Regions from separate parts of the Streptomyces sp. NPDC057302 genome, predicted to be linked through region 1. Evidence: riboswitches for the same ligand, from Rfam matches in the RefSeq annotation. Region 1 holds a riboswitch; each other region holds the start of a gene.
What was found. Region 1 has a riboswitch for thiamine pyrophosphate ahead of thiC (phosphomethylpyrimidine synthase ThiC). Riboswitches for the same ligand answer to the same signal wherever they lie in the genome.

Region 2: it holds a riboswitch for thiamine pyrophosphate, as region 1 does, so the genes downstream of both, ACFUPX_RS06585 (thiamine ABC transporter substrate binding subunit) here and thiC (phosphomethylpyrimidine synthase ThiC) in region 1, are expected to answer to the same signal.
Region 3: it holds a riboswitch for thiamine pyrophosphate, as region 1 does, so the genes downstream of both, thiM (hydroxyethylthiazole kinase) here and thiC (phosphomethylpyrimidine synthase ThiC) in region 1, are expected to answer to the same signal.

The regions. Positions count from the first base shown of each region.
Region 1 covers NZ_JBHUZJ010000128.1:2,521-6,853, forward strand. The annotation lists gene ACFUPX_RS42180 (hypothetical protein) at 1-268, shown strand, start outside; gene thiC (phosphomethylpyrimidine synthase ThiC) at 333-2,114, opposite strand; TPP riboswitch at 2,107-2,262, opposite strand; gene ACFUPX_RS42190 (YibE/F family protein) at 2,334-3,722, shown strand; gene ACFUPX_RS42195 (SsgA family sporulation/cell division regulator) at 3,783-4,220, opposite strand; gene ACFUPX_RS42200 (IclR family transcriptional regulator) at 4,324-4,333, opposite strand, start outside.
Region 2 covers NZ_JBHUZJ010000005.1:219,005-223,337, forward strand. The annotation lists gene ACFUPX_RS06575 (phosphatidate cytidylyltransferase) at 1-961, shown strand, start outside; gene rlmN (23S rRNA (adenine(2503)-C(2))-methyltransferase RlmN) at 1,332-2,438, shown strand; TPP riboswitch at 2,459-2,575, shown strand; gene ACFUPX_RS06585 (thiamine ABC transporter substrate binding subunit) at 2,668-3,750, shown strand; gene ACFUPX_RS06590 (ABC transporter permease) at 3,801-4,333, shown strand, end outside.
Region 3 covers NZ_JBHUZJ010000019.1:73,950-78,282, forward strand. The annotation lists gene ACFUPX_RS16575 (GlxA family transcriptional regulator) at 1-3, shown strand, start outside; gene ACFUPX_RS16580 (hypothetical protein) at 99-407, opposite strand; gene ACFUPX_RS16585 (TIGR03086 family metal-binding protein) at 654-1,253, opposite strand; TPP riboswitch at 1,432-1,557, shown strand; gene thiM (hydroxyethylthiazole kinase) at 1,551-2,381, shown strand; gene thiE (thiamine phosphate synthase) at 2,644-3,255, shown strand; gene thiD (bifunctional hydroxymethylpyrimidine kinase/phosphomethylpyrimidine kinase) at 3,252-4,085, shown strand; gene tenA (thiaminase II) at 4,092-4,333, shown strand, end outside.

The DNA of each region.
Region 1 (4,333 bases):
GGCCCGCGCCAGGGAAGCCTGGGGCGAGGCGCTCCTGGAGCGCGGCCTCCTGCCGTTCCTGCGGGAGGCCCTGGCGGATCCGGGTACGGCGGCGCACGCGGCCCGTACGCCGTCGGCGGATCCCAGCAGCCGGATGCCTCAACTCGGCTACCACAGGCCCGGATTCAGCAGCCCGGACGGCGGCCCGGCGGCGGGTCCGCGCCCGAGCTTCTCGAGCCCGGACTTCTCGAGCCCGGACTTCGGCGGTCCCGACCACAAGCCGGAGTAGGACGCGAGGGCGCCTCGGGCGGGCACCAGTAGGAGCCCGCCCGAAGCGCCACGCACCGCGCCGGTCAGTCGGCGATCGGCAGGTACACGCGGTTTCCGGCTGCCGCGAACTCCTTGGACTTCTGGTCCATGCCCGCCGCGATCTCGTCCTGCGTGCCGCCGTGCTCACGCCGGATGTCGTGCGAGATCTTCATGCTGCAGAACTTCGGCCCGCACATCGAGCAGAAGTGCGCCGTCTTCGCGGGCTCCGCGGGCAGCGTCTCGTCGTGGAACTCGCGAGCCGTGACGGGGTCGAGGGCCAGGTTGAACTGGTCCTCCCAGCGGAACTCGAAGCGCGCGTCCGAGAGCGCGTCGTCCCAGTCCTGCGCGCCCGGGTGCCCCTTGGCGAGGTCCGCCGCGTGGGCCGCGATCTTGTACGTGATGACGCCGGTCTTCACGTCGTCGCGGTTGGGCAGGCCCAGGTGCTCCTTGGGCGTGACGTAGCAGAGCATCGCCGTGCCCCACCAGCCGATCATCGCGGCGCCGATGCCGGAGGTGATGTGGTCGTACGCGGGCGCGATGTCGGTGGTCAGCGGGCCCAGCGTGTAGAACGGCGCCTCCTCGCAGATCTCCTGCTGAAGGTCGATGTTCTCCTTGATCTTGTGCATCGGGACGTGCCCCGGGCCCTCGATCATCGTCTGTACGTTGTGACGCTTGGCGATCGTGTTGAGTTCCCCGAGGGTGCGCAACTCGGCGAACTGCGCCTCGTCGTTGGCGTCCGCGATCGAACCGGGGCGCAGTCCGTCGCCGAGCGAGTACGTCACGTCGTAGGACGCGAGGATCTCGCAGAGCTCCTCGAAGTTCTCGTAGAGGAAGCTCTCCTTGTGGTGCGCGAGGCACCAGGCCGCCATGATCGAGCCACCGCGCGAGACGATGCCGGTCTTGCGGTTGGCGGTCAGCGGGACGTACGGAAGGCGCACGCCCGCGTGGACCGTCATGTAGTCCACGCCCTGTTCGGCCTGCTCGATGACCGTGTCCTTGTAGATGTCCCAGGTCAGCGCCTCGGCCTGGCCGTCGACCTTCTCCAGGGCCTGGTAGAGCGGCACGGTCCCGATGGGGACGGGGGAGTTGCGCAGGACCCACTCGCGGGTGGTGTGGATGTTGCGCCCGGTGGACAGGTCCATGACCGTGTCGGCGCCCCACTTGGTCGCCCAGGTCATCTTGTCCACCTCCTCCTCGATGGAGGAGGTGACCGCGGAGTTGCCGATGTTGGCGTTCACCTTCACCAGGAACTTCTTGCCGATGATCATCGGCTCGATCTCCGGGTGGTTGACGTTGGCGGGGATCACCGCGCGGCCCGCGGCGACCTCCGCGCGCACGACCTCGGGGTCTAGGTTCTCGCGGATCCCGATGAACTCCATCTCGGGCGTGATCTCACCGCGGCGGGCGTACGCGAGCTGCGTCACCGCCTGGCCCGCGCGCCCCCTGCGCGGCTGGCGCGGGCGGCCGGGGAAGACCGCGTCGAGGTTCTTCAGGCCCCCGCGCGGCGAGGTGTGCTTGATGCCGTCGTCCTCGGGGCGGGGCGGGCGGCCCGTGTACTCCTCGGTGTCGCCGCGGGCGATGATCCAGTTCTCGCGCAGGGGCGCGAGGCCCCTGCGGACGTCGGTGTCGATGGACTCGTCGGTGTAAGGACCCGAAGTGTCGTACAGGGTCACGGCCTTGCCGTTGGTGAGGTGCACCTGGCGGACCGGCACCCGCAGGTCGGGGCGCGAGCCCTCGACATACGCCTTGTGCCAGCCGATGGACTTCCCGGCCTCGTCGCTCTGGTTCTGCTTCGAGGCAGGCGTGCGTGCGTCCGCTGCGGTCATGAGACCTACTCCCTACGCCGGCATTACCCGGTAACAGGTTCGGCGGTCGACGCAGCGAATTCCGTACGGCTCGTGCACTATTTGTGCCGCTTCGTACGGAGGTCAGCGCCCTCTCAGCCCGGTGCTCCGAGCTCCCGCGATTGCAAAGGTGGCTCCACGCTAGCGTCCTATCGGGCGCGCTGAACAGAGGGCCCCCTCCGTTCTTGCGATGATCGGGCAGTGACCACCACTGAGCCGCCGTCCCAGCCGCCCGCCCCGAACGTGCCGCCGGACCCGCATGGCCACTCCCACAGCCATGGTCCGGCCGCGCCCGTCTCCAAGCATCTGCGCAAGGTCATCGCCGCCGTGCTGATTCCTTTCGCCACGGCGGTCGTCGTGGGGCTCGCGGTGTTCTGGCCCGGCGGCGCACCCGACCACGCGCGCACCGGCGTCGGCTTCGACCGGCAGACCCAGTCGGCCGACGTGACGAAGGTGCGAGAACTCCCCTGCAAGGACGTGAACGCCTCGCAGACCCCGCCGAACGGCGACACCTCCACCGCCGAGGGACAGTCCGCGCAGTCCCGTGCGAAGGGCGTCTGCAAGAAGGCGACGATCGAGGTGACCAGCGGCAACGACAAGGGCCGCACCTTCACCGAGATCGTCCAGCCGGACTCACCGCGGCAGTTGCGCCAGGGCCAGCAGGTGGTGGTCGCCTACGAGCCCACGGCCCCCGAGGCGCTGCAGTACTCGGTCACCGACGTGAACCGGAAGTTCCCCATGGCGCTGCTCGCCGGGATCTTCGCGCTCGCCGTCGTCGTGGTGGGACGGCTGCGCGGCCTCATGGCCCTGATCGCCCTGGCGTTGAGCTTCCTGGTCCTGACGTTCTTCATCCTGCCCGCGATCCTTCAGGGCTCGAACCCGCTGGTCGTGGCGGTGATCGGGGCCAGCGCCATCATGCTGATCGCGCTCTACCTGTGCCACGGTCTGACGGCACGAACATCGGTCGCGGTCCTGGGCACGCTGATCTCGCTGCTCCTCATCGGCCTCCTCGGCTCGCTCTTCATCGGCTGGGCATCGCTGACGGGCAACACGGACGACAACACGGGCCTGATCCACGGCCTGTATCCGTCCATCGACATGAGCGGCCTGCTGCTCGCCGGTGTCATCATCGGCTCGCTCGGCGTGCTGGACGACGTGACGGTGACGCAGACGTCCGCCGTCTGGGAACTGCACCAGGCCAACCCCACGATGGGCTGGCGCGGTCTGTACGGCGCGGCCATCCGCATCGGCCGCGATCACATCGCCTCGGTCGTCAACACCCTCGTCCTGGCCTACGCGGGCGCGGCGCTGCCCCTGCTGCTGCTCTTCTCGATCGCGCAGAGCAGCGTGGGCACGGTGGCCAACAGTGAGCTGGTGGCCGAGGAGATCGTGCGCACCCTGGTCGGCTCGATCGGCCTGGTCGCCTCGGTACCGGTGACTACCGCGCTCGCGGCCCTGGTGGTCTCGGCCGACCGTTCGACCCCGGCGGCCGCCGCGGTCCGGACGGGAGGCTCGGCCCACCCCGGAAGCGGCGCCACCCCGGCAGCCAAGCAGAGCCGTAGCGGAAAAGGCCGGCGCCGCAAGGCCTGAGCCTTGGATGCCACGAAATGCAGCAATCTGCCGTCGGCTTGGCCCTTCGGCTCGCGGAGGTCAACCCGCGCTCTGCTCCTCGGCGAGGATCCGGTCCAGCGCCTCGTCCAGATGCGTCTCCAGGTCGGCGAGCGCCCGCTCCTGCCCCAGCGGAACCAGCTTGTCCGTACGGTCCAGGAAAGCGAGCAGCGGCGGGATCCCCACCCGGAAGAGCGCCTGGTCCGAACCGACCTGAAGCCTGATCAGCGCCTCGTCGAGCAGCTCGGGATCGGTGGGCGCGATGTGCACATCCCCGTCGCCACACGCCCCGCCCACCCCGTCGACCAGCAGCTCCCGCCCGAAAGCCCAGGTCACAGGGGCGTCCCCGGGGAGGTGGAAGGTCAGCCGGACGGCGTAGGGATCACCGCTTTCGTAACGCAGCTCCACCGGGATGCGAAACGACAGCTCCTCGGAAACGAGGAAGCTCATCATGACCTCTGCCTGGACCGACTCGCGCATCGCCCGCCTACCCCGTCGCTAAAGCTCGACTGGCCAGGAACCAACTCCCTGACACTCATGGCATCTTGCTTAACGTACACATCAGATCACAAGGAGTGAGTTTTCAGATGCTG
Region 2 (4,333 bases), on a different contig from region 1:
CCTGTATCCAGCAGAGACGCAGCCCATGCCCATCGTGCCTGACATGCCTGAAGTACCCCGGGAGCCCATGCCCAGCGCATCGCAGCCCGCCCCCGAGGCGCCCCGCGCGCCTGGGGCGCCTCAGACGCCTCAGGCGCCGCAGAAGAAGAGCGCGGGCCGTGATCTCGGGGCGGCCATAGGAGTCGGCGTGGGGCTCGGCGCGGTGATCGTCGCGTCGCTCTTCATCGTGAAGGCCGTCTTCGTCGGCGTCATAGCGGTCGCCGTCGTGGTCGGTCTCTGGGAGCTCACCTCGCGGCTCGAGGAGCGCAAGGGCATCAAGGCGCCGCTGGTCCCGCTGGCGGTGGGCGGCGCCGCGATGGTCGTCGCCGGATACGTCCGCGGGCCCGAGGGCGCCTGGGTCGCCATGGCGCTCACCGCCCTCGCGGTACTCGTCTGGCGGATGACCGAGCCGCCCGACGGCTATCTGAAGGACGTCACGGCGGGCGTCTTCGCGGCGTTCTACGTGCCCTTCCTCGCGACGTTCGTGGCGATGATGCTCACCGCGGACGACGGCGCGATGCGGGTGCTCACGTTCCTGCTCCTGACCGTGGTCAGCGACACCGGGGCGTACGCGATCGGCTGGCGCTTCGGCAAGCACAAGCTGGCCCCGCGCATCAGCCCCGGCAAGACCCGCGAGGGCCTGGTCGGCGCGGTGACGTTCGCGATGGCCGGCGGTGCGCTGTGCATGGAGTTCCTGATCGACGGCGGCACGTGGTGGCAGGGCCTCTTGATCGGCCTCGCCGTCGCCGCGAGCGCGACACTCGGTGACCTCGGCGAATCGATGATCAAGCGGGACCTCGGCATCAAGGACATGGGCACGCTGCTCCCCGGCCACGGCGGCATCATGGACCGCCTCGACTCGCTGCTGCCGACGGCTCCGGTGGTCTGGCTGCTGCTGGTGATCTTCGTAGGGTCCGGCTGACCTGCGCCCGTCTGTACGTGAGGGGCCCGCTGTCCATGGACGGCGGGCCCCTCTCCGTGTCGCTCCGTCTCTCAGCGCCGCCGGGGAATCTTCCACCCGTTCTTGCGCAGCCTGACGAGGATGAACACCGCGCAGAGCACCCACACACCGAGGAAGACCCATTTGAACCACGGGGGGCCTTGCCACTTCTCCGCCAGTTGAACCGATGCGACACAGCAAGAGGTCATTGCTCGCGTATGCCCCCGGTTACCGCCAGGAACCGCCGCCGGGCGGCGCTCTTGCGCGTACAGGTGCCGCCACCGCGCACAGATGGCGCTACGAGGGGCCGTGGCCTGGCCGGGTTCCCGTCGTCTGCGACACTGGATGGACCATGCCTGTACCCGGAGAACTCACCTTCGTCGCGCCCCGCGGAGCCAAGAAGCCGCCGCGGCATCTCGCCGACCTCACGCCCGCCGAGCGCAAGGAAGCCGTCGCCGCTGTCGGCGAGAAACCGTTTCGCGCCAAGCAGCTCTCGCAGCACTACTTCGCGCGGTACGCGCACGACCCGGAGCAGTGGACCGACATTCCCGCCGGTTCGCGCCAGAAGCTGCAAGAGGCGTTGCTGCCTGAGTTGATGTCCGTGGTGCGGCACATCAGCTGTGACGACGACACCACCCGCAAGACGTTGTGGCGTCTGTTTGACGGGACGCTCGTCGAGTCCGTGCTCATGCGCTATCCCGACCGCGTGACGATGTGCATCTCGTCGCAGGCCGGGTGCGGGATGAACTGCCCGTTCTGTGCGACCGGGCAGGCCGGTCTCGACCGGAACCTGACGACCGCCGAGATCGTGCACCAGATCGTGGACGGGATGCGGGCGCTGCGGGACGGGGAGATCCCGGGTGGGCCCGCACGGCTCTCCAACATCGTGTTCATGGGGATGGGCGAGCCGCTCGCCAACTACAACCGGGTCACCGGGGCCATCCGCAGGCTCACCGACCCCGAGCCCGATGGTGTGGGGCTCTCGCAGCGTGGCATCACCGTGTCGACCGTCGGCCTGGTGCCCGCCATCCACCGGTTCGCCGACGAGGGCTTCAAGTGCCGCCTCGCCATCTCGCTGCACGCGCCCGACGACGAGCTCCGCGACACCCTCGTACCCGTCAATACGCGGTGGAACGTGCGTGAGGTCCTTGACGCGGGATGGGAGTACGCCGCCAAGTCGGGGCGTCGGCTGTCGATCGAGTACGCGTTGATCCGGGACATCAACGACCACGCGTGGCGCGGTGACCGGCTCGGGCGGCTGCTCAAGAACAAGCCCGTGCACGTGAACCTGATCCCGCTGAACCCGACGCCGGGCTCGAAGTGGACGGCGTCGCGGCCGGAAGACGAAAAGGCCTTCGTGGATGCCATTGCCGCCCATGGGGTGCCCGTCACTGTTCGTGACACCCGTGGTCAGGAGATCGACGGGGCGTGCGGTCAGCTCGCCGCGTCGGAGCGTTAGTCTGGCCGGAACACATCTTCATATTCCGACAGGGGAGCGCCACAGCGCTGAGAGTGCGGCACCAAGGACAGGATGGCCGCAGACCCTCTGAACCTTGCCCGGGTCATTCCAGGTAGGAAGTTCGGACATCACTCAAGCTGTTGCGCCCTGCCCGCGGCCCCTTCAGGGCTGTGGGCAGGGCCGCGTCTCTTCCTGGTCACTCCAGGAGGAATGAACTCAGTTGAACTCAGTGAGCACCACCAAGAAGGTCACCTTCACCGCTGTCGCGGTCGGCCTCTCGCTCGTCGCGCTATCCGCGTGCGGCTCGTCGGACAGTGGCGACAAGGCCGACTCCAAGAGCGTCACGCTTGTCAGCCACGACTCCTTCAGCGTCTCCAAGGATGTACTGGAGGCGTTCGAGAAGAGTTCCGGTTACAAGGTCAACGTCCTCAAGGACGGGGACGCCGGCGCTGCCGTGAACAAGGCGATCCTGTCGAAGGACAACCCGCAAGGGGACGTCTTCTTCGGTGTCGACAACACGCTTCTCTCGCGCGCGCTCGACAACGACCTCTTCCAGTCGTACGAGGCCAAGGGGTCGGGGCAGGTCCTTCCGCAGTTCCGCGCCGATCAGGGCAAGCATCGCGTCACGCCCGTCGACAGCGGCGACATCTGCGTGAACTACGACAAGAAGTACTTCAAGGACAAGAAGCTGGCGCCGCCGACGTCCTTCGCGGATCTGACCAAGCCCGCCTACAAGGACCTCCTTGTCACCGAGAACGCCTCGACCTCGTCGCCCGGCCTCGGATTCCTCCTCGGCACCGCCGCCGAGTACGGGGACGACGGCTGGCAGGGCTACTGGAAGAAGCTCAAGGCCAACGGCGTCAAGGTCGTCGACGGCTGGGAGCAGGCCTACGACGAGGAGTTCTCCGGGTCCGCCGGGGGGAAGAAGGCCAAGGGCGACCGGCCGCTCGTCGTCTCCTACGCCTCGTCCCCGCCCGTCGAGGTGCTCTACGCCAAGCCGCAGCCCAAGGAGGCGCCGACCGGCGTCGCGACCGGCACCTGCTTCCGGCAGGTCGAGTACGCGGGTCTGCTCGGCAACGCCAAGAACGAGAAGGGCGGCAAGGCGCTGCTCGACTTCCTGATCAGCTCCGAGTTCCAGAACGACATGCCGCTCAACATGTTCGTGAACCCGGTGCGGGAGAAGGCCGAGCTGCCCGAGCTGTTCGTCGAGCACGGTGCGACGATCGACAAGCCGGAGACCCTGGACCCGAAGAAGATCGCCGACAACCGCGAGCAGTGGGTCAAGTCGTGGACCTCGCTCGTACTGAAGTAAGCAGGGCCCGTAAGGGGCTCGCGCGCGGGAGTGCGGCGCGGCTCGGTCTGATGGCCGTGCCCGTCGCGTTCTTCGCGGTCTTCTTCGCCTATCCGGTCGCCGCGATCGTCGCGCGCGGTCTGAAGGTGGGCGGGGAGTGGCAGTTCGGGCGCGTTGTCGATGTCCTCGCGCAGTCCGATGTCCGGCACGTGCTCTGGTTCACCACCTGGCAGGCGCTCGCGTCGACCGCGCTCACGCTGCTCATCGCGCTCCCCGGCGCGTACGTCTTCGCGCGCTTCGAGTTCAGGGGCAAGCAGCTGCTCCGGGCGGTCGTCACGGTGCCGTTCGTGCTGCCGACCGTCGTCGTCGGGACCGCGTTCCTCGCGCTGCTCGGGCGGGGTGGGTTCCTCGACGAGATGTGGGGCGTGCGGCTCGACACGACCGTGTGGGCGATTCTGCTCGCGCACGTCTTCTTCAATTACGCCGTCGTCGTACGGACCGTCGGCGGGCTCTGGGCGCAGCTCGACCCGCGTCAGGAGGAGGCCGCGCGGATGCTCGGCGCCTCGCGGTGGACCGCCTGGCGGACGGTGACGCTGCCCGCGCT
Region 3 (4,333 bases), on a different contig from region 1:
TGAAGTGCGCGCAGGGCCCGGACCGATTCGCCGAATCCCAGGCCTATCCCCCGACCTCGCCGAACGCCCGGTGGACCGCGGTACGCAGCCCAGCTTGACTACAGCTCACTGTCAATACCGGTGACCGCCGGTGGGCCGAGTGGAGCATCAGCTTCGTTGATGCCCGCCTCCTTCAACGCGGCCGCGACAAGCCTCGCGGCCTGCAGTTCAGCCTCGTAGCGGTCTGCAGCATCCACTTCGAGGCGGACCGAGAAGGTACCGCCTTCGTTCAACGTCAACAGGTCGACGCCTTCACTCTCGCTCACGTCAGTGTGCCGAGAAGCCAGCTCCCGCTCGAGAGCAACGCATGCCGAGTCATTGATGTCGCTGAGAAAAGTGCCAGGGACAGTGATGACGAACGTGGTCATGCCGGCTCCTCGCTTGGGCGATGTCGTGTCCCACTTCCCCTGCCCCCATACATGGCAGTGAATCCGGCGCCGAGCCGTTGCATGACACGCACCAGCTGCACGCCGGACACCCAGAGCTCCGTTTCGACACGAGCGGATCGATCACCCACGCCGCGCAGACCACGGTGGAAGCCGCTACCGCCCGATGGGAGCTGCGCGACCGCACTTTGCCCTTCTGGACTCTCACGATTCCGTGTGCTGCCGGGTCTACAACCTGCGTCCCATGGTGTGAAGAAGATGCACCTGCTCGGAGGTGGCCGACGTGGGCGCCTTGGTCGGCGGTCCGTAGTAGGTGCTGCTGTCCGTGATCGGGCTTTCACTCACGCCGTGATAGATCCACTGGAAGTTGTCGAGGATCCAGTGCACCGTGCGCGCGTCCAGTCGCTCGTCGAGCTGTACCGCACGGGCGAGATCCCACGTGTGGGTGATCGCGTCAACGACGTACAGGCCAAGTAGCTGTCGACCAGGAACAGGACCGAACGGGTAGTCGACGATGCGGTCGAGCGCGCCCACGGCATGGAACGCAGCCCGGCACTCGGCAGCCGCGTCCCGGTAGGTGGTCACCAGATCGCCTGTGAACGTCTCGTGGTCCAGGTTCGCCAGGAACTCCACACTGCTGCCGCCACGCAGTAGCGAGGTGTAAATGCGGCTTCCCTGGATCATGTGGTTGACCAGTTGACGCACGTTCCACTCGGTGCACGGCGTGGCTTTCTCCCAGCACGTATCCGGCACCGACCGTAGCCGTTCACTGAAACCTCCCGCCGCAGTGTCGAAGTAGCTGAGCAACGTGTCGTCTGTGTCCTTCATGCAGCCGATTCTGGTTAAGGGGAGCTGCTGTTCCCGGCGGAAATCGGACCTTGATCGCTTCTGCGCGCCCTGCACCACAGCGGCGCTGGCTGCGCAGGCCCCTTTGCCGCGCGTGATCCACGTCGTTTCGTGAGGTACCCGAGTGCGAACTCCTGTTCCTGAAGGAGGTACATTGCGTAGCGACCACCGCGGGAGCTCGGGAGTAGCCGGGCTGAGAGGGCGGACGGGACTTGATCCCCTTTCCGCCGACCGCATGAACCTGGACCGGGTAATGCCGGCGTAGGAAGGGTGTTGACGATGGAGACTGCCTCCGTACCTGCCCAGCACGGCACTGCCGTGTCCCGTGACGCCGTGGCGGATGTGATCGCGTCCCTGCGAACCTCCGCACCCCTTGTGCACTGTCTGACCAACGTCGTGGTGTCGCAGTTCACCGCGAACGTGCTGCTCGCGGCGGGGGCTGCCCCCGCGATGGTGCACAGCGCGGAGGAGGCCGGGGCGCTGGCCCGGGTGGCCGGGGGTGTTCTGGTCAACCTGGGAACGGTGACGTCCGTGACGGCGGCGGCGATGCGTGTCGCGGTCACAGAAGCGGCCGGAGCCGGGCGGCCGTGGGTGCTCGACCCGGTGGCGGTCGGCCCGCTGCCCTGGCGCACCGAACTCGCCCACGAACTGCTCGAGAGCGCACCCCCGGCGGTCGTTCGCGGCAATGCTTCCGAGATCCTGGCGCTGGACGGCGGCACAGGCGGGCGCGGCGTGGACAGCACGGACGTCCCCGAGGCGGCGCTGGCCGCGGCGGGCGCGCTGGCCCGGCGCTATGGCTGCGCGGTCGCGGTGAGCGGTCCGGTGGACGTTCTCACGGACGGGGCGCGAGTGGTGCGCCTGGCCAATGGGCACCCGCTGCTGGCTCTGGTGACGGGAACGGGCTGCTCACTGGGCGCCCTGGTGGCCGCCTGCACGGCCGTCACCGGCGACGCGCTGCTTGCCGCCGCTGCCGCGACCGGCCTGCTCACCGTGGCCGCGGAGGACGCCGCCACCCGCTCCGCGGCGCCCGGCACGTTCGCGGTCGCCCTGATCGACGCGCTGTACGAGCTCAGTCCTGAGCGGCTCGCCGAGGCTCTCCACCTGCGCTGAGCATGCGCGTGCTGCGGGGTCCTGCATAAGCGGTGGCCTGGATGCCACCCGCTGCACAGTTCCCGCCCGCCCTGCGACTGCGCCCCCGACACCGGTTCCTGCTGCCCTGTCCCCCCCAGCTCGTCCCTGTGAACAACTCAAGGTCCCTGTACGTCAGGGCCGTCCTTCCCCGTACCTCCCGATGTGTTTGCCACACCTTTCCCGGCCGGGAGACCCCAAGGAGTAACCCGTGCGACCTCCTCTCGATCTGTCCCTTTATCTCGTGACCGACACCAGACTCTGCGGCCACCGCGGTGTCGCCGCCACCGTCGCGGCGGCCGTCAAGGGCGGCGTGACCGCCGTCCAGTTGCGCGATCCGGACGCGGACGACCGCACGCTGTTCTCGCTCGGCCGGGCGATCCAGACCGAACTCGCCTGCACGGGCGTCCCCTTGATCGTCAACGATCGTCTGGACGTGGCGGCCTGGTTGGACGCGGACGGCGTCCACCTCGGGCAGCGGGACGTCTCCCCCGAGAGCGCCCGGCGCCGGCTCGGTCCCCATGCGTACATCGGCCTGTCCATCAGCCGTCCCGAGCAGCTGGCGCACGTGCCGGACACCGTCGACCACCTCGGTGTCGGTCCGGTGTTCCCGCAGTCCACCAAGCCGGACGCGGACACCCCGCTCGGTCTGGGCGGCCTGGCCCGGATCGTCCGGCAGAGCCCACTGCCCTGCGTGGCCATCGGCGGGATCGGCGTGTCCGAGGCCGCCGCGGTCATGGGAAGCGGCGTGGCCGGGATCGCCGTCGTCAGCGCGGTCTGCGGGCAGCCCGACCCCGAGGCCGCAGCCCAGTCCCTCGTTCGCACTCTGACCCTGCGACAGGAGATCCCCGCGTGACCAGCCCGCCCATCGCCCTCACCATCGCCGCCAGCGACCCCTCCGGCGGCGCCGGGATACAAGCCGACCTGAAGGCGTTCTCCGCCAACGGCGCCTACGGAACAGCAGTTCTGACCGCCCTGACCGCACAGAACACTCTGGGCGTCACCGGCATCCACGCCATCCCCCCGGCGTTCGTCATCGAGCAGCTCGACACGCTGTTCGCCGACGTCCCGGTGGACGCCGTCAAGATCGGGATGCTGGCCGACGCCGGCATCGCCGCAGCGGTCGCGGAAGCCCTGGAGCGACACCGCCCCCGATACGTCGTCCTGGACCCCGTCATGGTCTCGACCAGCGGCCACCGCCTCCTGGAGGCCGATGCGGTGACCGTGCTACGCGACCGTCTCCTGCCTCTCGCCGACCTCATCACCCCCAATCTCCCCGAGGCCGGCGACCTCCTGGGCACCGCCGCCGCAAAGAACCGCGCAGAAGCCATCGAGCAGGCCCACGCACTCCTCACAACCGGGGCCAGGCGCGTCCTCCTCAAGGGCGGCCACCACACCCACGACGCGGAATCCGTGGACATCCTCGTCGACGCCACGCACGCCACAGGCACCGGTGCCGCGGGCGTCCGCGAGCTGTCGGCACCTCGCGTCAACACACGCAACACCCATGGCACCGGCTGCACCCTCTCCGCCGCGATCGCCGCCCTGCGCCCGCAGCACGACGACTGGCACACCACCGTCAGTGCCGCGAAGGCGTACCTGACCGGGGCCCTGCGCGCGGCCGACACCCTGCACATCGGCCGCGGCCACGGACCCGTCCACCACTTCCACCAGTACTGGAGCTGATCCCCCATGACCACGACGTTCTGCGACGAGCTGTGGACGACCACGACCGAGATACGTGCGGCCATCGACAAGCTGCCGTTCGTCATCGCCCTGGGCGACGGCACCCTGGACCGGGAGAAGTTCGTCTACTACCTGGCCCAGGACGCCCTCTACCTGCGCGGCTACGCCCGCGCGCTGGCCAGCGCCGCCGCGAAGGCGGACCGGCCGCAGGACATCGCGTTCTTCGCGAAGTCCGCCCACGACGCCGT